4 regions of the Massilia sp. LXY-6 genome follow, and region 1 is predicted to be linked to each of the others. Evidence: predicted binding sites of a transcription regulator. Region 1 holds the regulator's gene; each other region holds the start of a gene.
What was found. The regulator sigma-54, encoded in region 1, starts transcription at its own class of promoters, with help from an activator protein. The targets are predictions, from matches to a motif close to TGGCANGNAANCTGCTTT.
Positions count from the first base shown of each region.

Region 2: a site for sigma-54 is predicted at 1,026-1,043, ahead of ACI48D_RS08915 (TorF family putative porin). Genes of this name have one in related genera too.
Region 3: a site for sigma-54 is predicted at 1,302-1,319, ahead of ACI48D_RS00575 (PEP-CTERM sorting domain-containing protein). Genes of this name have one in related genera too.
Region 4: a site for sigma-54 is predicted at 1,433-1,450, ahead of glnA (type I glutamate--ammonia ligase). Genes of this name have one in related genera too.

Region 1 is NZ_JBKFGF010000021.1:126,607-128,803, reverse strand. It holds gene hpf (ribosome hibernation-promoting factor, HPF/YfiA family) at 1-162, opposite strand, end outside; gene ACI48D_RS10975 (RNA polymerase factor sigma-54) at 248-1,735, opposite strand; gene lptB (LPS export ABC transporter ATP-binding protein) at 1,738-2,197, opposite strand, start outside.
Region 2 is NZ_JBKFGF010000018.1:7,155-9,351, reverse strand. It holds gene ACI48D_RS08920 (P-II family nitrogen regulator) at 1-167, opposite strand, end outside; gene ACI48D_RS08915 (TorF family putative porin) at 180-938, opposite strand; gene ACI48D_RS08910 (accessory factor UbiK family protein) at 1,244-1,495, shown strand; gene ACI48D_RS08905 (hypothetical protein) at 1,505-1,819, opposite strand; gene ACI48D_RS08900 (AAA family ATPase) at 1,910-2,197, shown strand, end outside.
Region 3 is NZ_JBKFGF010000001.1:135,249-137,445, forward strand. It holds gene ACI48D_RS00570 (amidohydrolase) at 1-471, shown strand, start outside; gene ACI48D_RS00575 (PEP-CTERM sorting domain-containing protein) at 658-1,248, opposite strand; gene ACI48D_RS00580 (PRC-barrel domain-containing protein) at 1,687-2,088, opposite strand; gene ACI48D_RS00585 (methyl-accepting chemotaxis protein) at 2,172-2,197, opposite strand, start outside.
Region 4 is NZ_JBKFGF010000009.1:276,403-278,599, forward strand. It holds gene glnA (type I glutamate--ammonia ligase) at 1-1,363, opposite strand, end outside; gene ACI48D_RS05565 (rhodanese-like domain-containing protein) at 1,661-2,119, shown strand; gene ACI48D_RS05570 (TAXI family TRAP transporter solute-binding subunit) at 2,123-2,197, opposite strand, start outside.

The sequences.
Region 1 (2,197 bases):
CTTCTGGCGTTTTTCTTTCTCGGTGAGATTGTCTATGCAGAGGATGACGTGGGAGTCGATCACTTGATCGAAATGGCGGGTGATGCGTTCGAGCTTGTTCTGTACGTATTCTCGGATTGCTGGGGTTACATCGAGATGATGTCCGCTGATAGTGAGATTCATACACACTCCTTTGAAGATGCGCTGCCTGGCATGCGCAGGTCGCGCGCCGGACGGCGTTATTGCAAGAGCTTGCTGCTAAAAATAGCTACAGGGATTTGCGGAGGCTGACGGGAGGGATCTTCAGCGCCTCACGGTACTTCGCAACCGTGCGGCGTGCGATAACCATTCCCTGTTCCCCTAGCATCTCCGCGATCTTGCTATCGGATAAAGGGTTTTTAGGGTCTTCTGCTCCTGTGAGTTGTACGATGAGGGCCCGGATCGCGGTCGAGGATGCTTCACCTCCTGCCTCGGTCGCGACGTGACTCCCGAAAAAGTACTTCAACTCAAACATGCCGTGCGGCGTCAGCATGTATTTTTGAGTTGTCACCCGAGAAATCGTGCTCTCGTGTAGACCTAGTGTATCAGCTATCTCACGTAAAACAAGGGGCCGCATGGCAACCGCGCCATGGGAGAAAAAGTTCCGTTGGCGCTCGACAATGGCTTGCGCCACCCGCAGGATGGTGTCGAAACGCTGGCGCATGTTCTTGATGAGCCACTTCGCTTCCTGCAGCTGCGCCGCCAGCTGCGACTCCGATTTCCCCTGCTTCATCAAGGCGGCGTACAGGCTGTTCACGCGCAGGCGCGGCATCACGTCGGGATTCAGCTGCACGCTCCAGCCATCCTTCGCGCGGCGCACGATCACGTCCGGCACCACGAAGTCGGAGACATCGGACGCGAAGGCCGCGCCCGGATGCGGATTGCACCGGCGGATCACGACCTGGGCTTCGCGCAGGTCCTCGTCGTCGCAGTCGAGGGCCTTCTTCAGCTTGTTGAATTCGCGCTGCGCGAACCAGGTCAGGTAGCGTTCGACGATGGTCAGCGCCATGCGCCGCGTCACCATCGGCACGCCGGGCATGCGGCGGATCTGCAGTGCCAGGCACTCGGCGGCGCTGCGCGCACCCACGCCGGGCGGGTCCATGCTCTGCACCAGCGACAGGGCGGTGCGCACTTCGTCGAACTCGATTTCCAGTTCGGCCGGCAGGCGCGCGTGCAGTTCGTCCAGCGATTCCTCGAGGTAGCCGTTGTCGTCGAGGGTGTCGACAACGATCTCGACCAGCGCGCAGTCGCGCGGCGAGATGCAGGTCAGGCGCACCTGCTCCATCAGGTGTTCGCGCAGCGAGACGGGGCTGGCTTCCAGCTGCGGGCGGCCGTCCTCTTCCTCGCCGCCGCTGCCGGAGCGGCCCGGCTCACCCCAGTCCATCTCGCGCTCGGCGCCGCCGGAGTCGCCGTTGTCGCCGTCGCTGCCTTCGGCTTCGCCGCCGCCGCCGCCGCCCTCCTCTCCCTGGCTGGACGAGGGCGGCGAGTCAGGCGTGGTGGAGGTCGACGAACCGTTGTTGATCGCGCCGTCCGCCAGCAGGCGCACGGAACGGTCGAGCGGATCGTCGAGGCGCTCGAGCAGCGGGTTGTCGCCCAGGACCTGTTCGATCTCCTGGTGCAGCTCGAGAGTGGACAGCTGCAGCAGGCGGATCGACTGCTGGAGTTGCGGTGTCAGCGCAAGGTGCTGTGATGTCTTGAGTTGCAGCGTCTGTTTCATGACTACATCCGGAAGTGTTCACCCAGGTAGACGCGGCGGACCGATTCGTTGGCGATGATATCGTCGGGCCGGCCCGATGCGAGCACCGCGCCCTGGTTGATGATGTAGGCGCGGTCGCAGATGCCGAGCGTCTCGCGCACGTTGTGGTCGGTGATCAGGACGCCGATGCCGCGCTCCTTCAGGAAGCGCACGATGCGCTGGATCTCGATCACCGCGATCGGGTCGACACCGGCGAACGGCTCGTCCAGCAGCACGAAGCGCGGATCGGTCGCCAGCGCGCGCGCGATCTCCACGCGGCGCCGTTCGCCGCCCGACAGCGACAGCGCCGGGTTCTCGCGCAGCTTCTCGATCTGCAGCTCGGCCAGCAGTTCGTCGAGGCGCTCGTCGATGCGGGCGCGGCTCAACGGCTTGCCGTTCTCGCGCTGCAGTTCGAGCACGGCGCGGATGTTCTCTTCCACCGTC
Region 2 (2,197 bases), on a different contig from region 1:
AGGAAATCGACCACGTATTCGGCGCCACGGTAGAGCTCGGTATGGCCTTTCTGGCGCCCGAACCCCTTCACTTCGGTCACCGTAATACCCTGGACATTGATCTCGGAAAGGGCCTCGCGGACCTCGTCGAGCTTGAAGGGTTTGATGATGGCGGTGATCATTTTCATACGATTGCCTCTTCAGAAAGTTTTTGAAACAGACAGCAGCGCCGCGGACTTCCCGAGGTTTTCTCCGGACGGACTCCGGTAGCTGCTGGTATTCGCCTTGACGTAAGCCAGCGCCACCGAGCAGACGCCCAGGTCCTTGGTCACGCCGAGCTTGTAGTCGGTATAGGACAGCGAACCGTTGTGGCGCACGTTCTGGCGGCCGGCGTGCAGGTTCAGCGTGAAGCCGTTGCCGACATCGACGTTGGCGCCGACGTCGAGGTAGCCGCTGCCTTTACTGTCGGCGGTGCCGAACAGGTTGGTCAGCGAGTGCGAGTACTTGACGTAGGCCGGGCCATAGCCCAGCTGGCCGTACAGCTCGAAGGTGTTGGCGTTCGGGTGCAGGCCGTTGTCCGGGTAGAAGTAGTACAGCCCACCAACGTCGTAGGTGACATCCGCGCTCAGGTTGCCGCGCTTGCCGCCGTAGATGTCCCATTCGACGTTGCCGCTGCCGCCCGCGTCCTTGGTCCACTTGATGGTGGAGAGCCAGGTCCCCACGTACAGGCCGGTCGGGTTGTGCACGTAGTCCGCGCCGCCCTGCAGGGCCGGGTCGAGACGGCTTTGCGACACCCCGCGGTAACGGTAGTCGCTGGTCAGCGCCGCATTGAAGCTCAGCTCATGCTCGGGCTTCTGCTCCGGCGCCTGTTCCTGTGCGCCGGCCAGCCCGGTAGTCAGGCTCCACAATCCTGCTGCCAGCACGACGGCGTGCGGCCACTTGCTGCTTCGACGCTTCATACGAACTCCCTTCATCAATGAACTTTGGACCTGATGGGTTTACAATCAGAACTTCGCGTTCCTGCTTTTTTATCTTGTATGGTTGCTTTAGCAGGATGCGTGCCACCCCGGATTGGACCGGCTGGCCTTGTATTCCCGGGGCCTGCCCCCACTCTGGGATTGAAAAAAATTTAAACGACGCCGCGGGACGTGCGCCACTTGGGTGCACGCACTAAATCAGCGAAAAGCGCAGCGAGGCGCGCACGAAAAGAGTGCGCACGAGGCGGTGCACCGAGATTGCGCGGCGCCGGTCACTATGGACAGAGATGGATATGAATAACTTCTTCAACGACCTGCAGGGCAGGATCAACCAGGCGATCGAGAATTCGCCGGCCAAGGACATCGAACGCAACGTCAAGGCCATGATGACCCAGGGCTTCTCGAAGCTGGACCTGGTCACGCGCGAAGAGTTCGACATCCAGGCCCAGGTGCTGGCCAAGACCCGCGCCAAGCTCGAGGCGCTGGAACTGCGCGTGGCGGAACTGGAAGCGAAGCTGGCGGCGGAGCAGAAGGTTTAACGCACAGGTTCAGCGAACAGCAAGGCGCCGCACGAGGCGCCACAGGGCGAACACGGCTGCGCCGCCCAGGCTCACGCCGATGACGATGCCCAGCATGACGCCGACGGGATTGCCCAGCCGGGCATCGTCGGCGACGAAGATGAAGACGGCGGCCAGCGCCAGCTGCGCCAGCCAGACGGAGCGCAGCGGCCGCAATGCCGCGACATCCCCTCTGCGCCTGAAGCGCAAGGCCACATAGAGCACCGGCCCGCACAGCAGGCAGAACAGCAGCGCCAGCACGGCGCAGGACAGGATCAGTTTCGGCATCCCGGCACTATACGTCATCCGTTTCTCCCCATCAGGGCTGTTGACTTTCCAGCAATACTCGCGCAAGCTTGATTCGACCTTGAACAAGCACCTCGATCGGGGAGAAAAATGGGCAATCCCGCATTTCTGAATTCCTCCACGCCAACCCTGCATTTCTTTTGCGGGAAAATGGCCGCCGGCAAATCGACCCTGTCGAAGAAACTGGCAGGCGAACTGGGCGCGGTGCTGATTTGCGAAGACCCGTGGCTGTCGCGGCTGTATCCGGCCGACATCCACAGCTTCGAGGATTACCTGCAGCGTGCGGCGCGACTCAAGGAAACCCTGGCGCCGCATATCGTGGACTTGCTCCGGCGCGGCAATTCGGTGGTACTCGACTTTCCCGGCAACGTCCCACGC
Region 3 (2,197 bases), on a different contig from region 1:
GACCAGGTCAAGCTGTCGCTGTCGGTGCGTACCTTCAAGCCGGAAGTGCGCCAGCGCGTGCTGGCCAGCATCGCGCGCGAAGCCAAGGGCGAGGCGCTGGCCGCCGGCGCGCCGAAGGAGCCGCTGGTCGAAGTCAAGCCGGGCACTGATTCGGTCTACAACGATCCCGAGCTGGTCGATCGCATGGTCAAGGCCGTGCAGGGCGCGGTCGGTCCCGAGTTCGTGAAGGAAATGCCGGCCAAGATGACGTCGGAAGACTTCTCGCAGTACGGCCAGCAGCCGGGCGTGAAGGCGATCCTGCTGCACGTCGGCGCGGTCGACGCGGGCCGCCTGGCCGCCGCCAAGAAGGCCGGCCAGCCGCTGCCGGGCACCCACTCGCCGCAATGGGCGCCGGACTTCAAGCCAACCGTGACCAACACCATCAAGGCCGAGACCGCGATCCTGCTGGACCTGATGGCGCCGAAGAAGTAAGCAACCGGATCGATCCCGCGAAGGCGAGAACCCGCAGCGGCAACAGCTAGCTGAGACCTTGTCCCTGTCCTGTCTTGCGCGATTTTGTGGAACAAGCTAACAGGCCCCAAAAGTTGGAGACAACTTTTGGGGCCTGTTCATGTCAGGGGCATTGCCTTGACCATTCCAACGCGATGCGTAGAGCGCTTATCGGTTAGCTGATTTGTTGCGTCGGAATCCAAGCGCCGCGCCCAGAAGTCCAATTCCAAGGAGTGCAAGGGAACCCGGTTCCGGCACTGCAGTAACGTTCAAGGAATCGATGTACGCGCCTTCGCCGGTTTTGTCGACACTTACCCAGAAACGAAGATCGATCATGGAGTTATCTGCCAATTGGCCGAGGCTAAACGATGCGGGGGCAAAGTTACCAGGGCCGCCCAGCGAAATGGAAGCAATGTTCGTGAAAACCGTGTCCGAAGTTTTCTTCCACGAGACCTTCAGAAAGTCAGTCTGATCGGAGGCGGTCAGCGGCGACCACAGGAAGTTGACTTGAACGTCATGGTAACCCGAGGCATCGATAGTATGAGTCGCTGCGGAATTCGGGCTCTTGAGTTCAAGCGTATTGTTAACGATCCTGACGTTCGAGTTCTGATTTTCTGTTTCAGTCCAGCCATTACCAACGAGGTTGCGGTTCTGGCCATCGAAATTATCCTGGAAAATCGTGACGGGACTGGCGATTGCCAACGGCATGGCAAGGAGCAGTGCAACTGCTGGGATAGCGCGACGGATAGATGGGTACATATAGTTGGCCCTAGTTTTGGTTATTTAACAGGTTTTTAAACTTCAATTCCTAATAAGCAAAACTTGTGCCAATTATGTAACTAATTGTTTTTAGGAAAAAAATTATTTTGACATTGTCTAAGATGTAAGATTTTTCGACAACTCGTCAACCAACGAAGCGGGCGGCAAACCAGTTCCGGGTACTCGAGCGAAGGACCTGCGGTTTGTGGCGGCTCGCTTGGTGAGGGCAACGTCCGCTTACTTCGACGGGGTGCGTTCTTCGAGTAGAGTCGATCCACTCGTCCTCGGTCCGGTCCGGGCCCTGCGGGCGCCCGGCCGCAATACCGGATCCGCAGCCGGCAAGGAGCAGCTGTCGGCGGCGAGCGCGGATGCCGCGATGGAGAAGGGGAGCAGGGCCGCAAGGATCGTGCGTGCGCACAGCGCACAGCGCCCGGCGGCTCATGCCGGCTGCGTGCCGTAGTAGTGATGCACCGCGCCGACCCATTCGAGGTCGGCCATGTCCGGCCAGTGGTCGGTATCGAAACCGGGAGCGCCGTCGATGCGCTCCTTCGGGATGTCCATCGTGAAGCGCTTGTGCTGCGGGTCGAGGGCCAGGGCTTGCCAGGGCACCGCGAACAGCTTTTCGCCCAGCCCGAGGAAGCGGCTGGACGACATCACGGCATAGGCGATGGCGCCGGTGCGCATGTCCACCATGAATTCCTTGATGACGCCCAGGTGTTCGTTCTGCAGGTTATGGACATGGTCGCCGATCAGGGTGTTCGTGCCCATCAGTTCAGGGCCCGGTCCCTTGCCATGCTTGTTCTTGTACATGCCGTAGTCGTCTCGTTCCTCGTAGGACATTTGCGCCTCCAGTATTCGGAAGCGCAAGGATAACCCGAGTCCGGCGAAATTCCGTTCGCGACTGTACCGGCCCGCATCTCTCCTCAGTAGGAGCGCGGCGCAGCCAGCG
Region 4 (2,197 bases), on a different contig from region 1:
GCTGCACTTCCTGCATCTTCAGCTCGAGGTAGGCGTCGATCATGCTGTCGCTGAACACGCCGCCGCGGGTCAGGAACTCGCGGTCCTTGTCGAGGGCTTCCAGGGCTTCTTCCAGCGACGAGCACACGGTCGGGATCAGCTTGTCCTCTTCCGGCGGCAGGTGGTACAGGTCCTTGGTCGCGGCTTCGCCCGGGTGGATCTTGTTCTGGATGCCGTCCAGGCCGGCCATCAGCAGCGCAGCGAAGCACAGGTAGACGTTGGCCAGCGGGTCCGGGAAGCGGGTCTCGATGCGGCGGCCTTTCGGGTTCGCCACGTGCGGGATGCGGATCGAGGCCGAACGGTTGCGGGCCGAGTAGGCCAGCTTGACCGGGGCTTCGTAGCCCGGCACCAGGCGCTTGTACGAGTTGGTGCCCGGGTTGGTGATCGCGTTCAGGGCGCGCGCGTGCTTGATGATGCCGCCGATGTAGAACAGCGCCGTTTCCGACAGGCCGGCATAGCCGTCGCCCGCGAACAGGTTCTTGCCGTCCTTCCAGATCGACTGGTGCACGTGCATGCCCGAGCCGTTGTCGCCGTTCATCGGCTTCGGCATGAAGGTGGCGGTCTTGCCGTAGCTGTGGGCGACGTTCCAGATCACGTACTTCATGTTCTGGGTCCAGTCGGCGCGCTCGACCAGGGTCGAGAACTTGGTGCCGATTTCGTTCTGGCCGGCGCCGGCCACTTCATGGTGGTGCACTTCGACCGGGATGCCCAGGGCTTCGAGGATCAGGCACATTTCCGAACGCATGTCCTGGAAGCTGTCGACCGGCGGGACCGGGAAATAGCCGCCCTTGACGGTCGGACGGTGGCCGCTGTTGCCGCCTTCGAATTCCTTGTCGGTCGACCAGGAAGCTTCTTCCGAATTGATCTTGACCATCGAGCCCGACATGTCGACTTTCCAGTTGATCGAGTCGAAGATGAAGAATTCCGGTTCCGGGCCGAAGAAGGCGGTATCGCCGATGCCCGAGGACTTCAGGTAGGCTTCGGCGCGCTTGGCGATCGAGCGCGGGTCACGGTCGTAGCCCTTGCCGTCCGACGGTTCGATCACGTCGCACTGCATGAAGACGGTGGTCTCTTCCATGAACGGATCGATGTTGGCGCTGCTCGGGTCCGGGATCAGCAGCATGTCCGATGCTTCGATGCCTTTCCAGCCGGCAATCGACGAGCCGTCGAACGCGTGGCCGGATTCGAACTTGTCTTCGTCAAAATGCGAGATGGGAACGGTCACGTGATGCTCTTTGCCGCGGGTATCGGCGAAACGCAAATCGACGAACTTGACTTCGTTTTCCTTCAGCATCTGCATTACATCTGCGGCGGTCCTTGCCATTCGTATTCTCCTGATTGAAAAAGGGGTGTCGGCGACGCCAACGGGGCGTGCGACAGGCGCATCTCAGTTAAAGCAGAAATTGTGCCAGCACTTGACCATGAGCAAATAAGCAATCTGTCCTTGGACCGCCTGCGTTTTGCCCCTTAAAATCAAGGATCCGGTGCGGTGCACAAAAGTGATGCAGCCTTGGTGCGAGCTCATCCATACGCACCAGATTGGTGCAAGTTCGGCAGTATGCACCAACTTGAAGCAGGTTGCACCATTTGTGCGAGCACGACCATCACTGAGGAAAAGACCATGAGCACAACCGACGAGATCCTGGCCGCCGCCAGGGAGCGCGCCCCCGGCCAGCCCTATGCCGGCGCCGTCACGCCGCAGGAAGCGTTCGCACTGCTGCAGGGCGATGCCCACGTCAAGCTGGTCGACGTCCGCACGAACGCGGAGCGCGACTGGATCGGCCGCCCCGCCATTCCGGAAGCCCAGCACGGCGCGGTGCAGTGGACCCTGTACCCGGGCGGCGCTCCCAACCCCGACTTCGCAACCCAGCTGCAGCGGGCCGCCGACAAGGACGACGTGCTGCTGTTCCTGTGCCGCTCCGGCGTGCGCTCGCGCCACGCGGCGCGCGTCGCGACCGAGCTCGGCTACAAGAATGCCTTCGACATCCTCGAAGGCTTCGAGGGCGACCGCGACGGCGAAGGCCACCGCAAGACCGTGGGCGGCTGGTGCAAGGCCGGCCTGCCCTGGGTCGGGGCCTGAAGATCAGCCTGCCTTGATGCCGGCGCGCACGCGCTGGCGTACGAAGTTGATGTGGCTGCGCAGGCCGTACAGCGCATC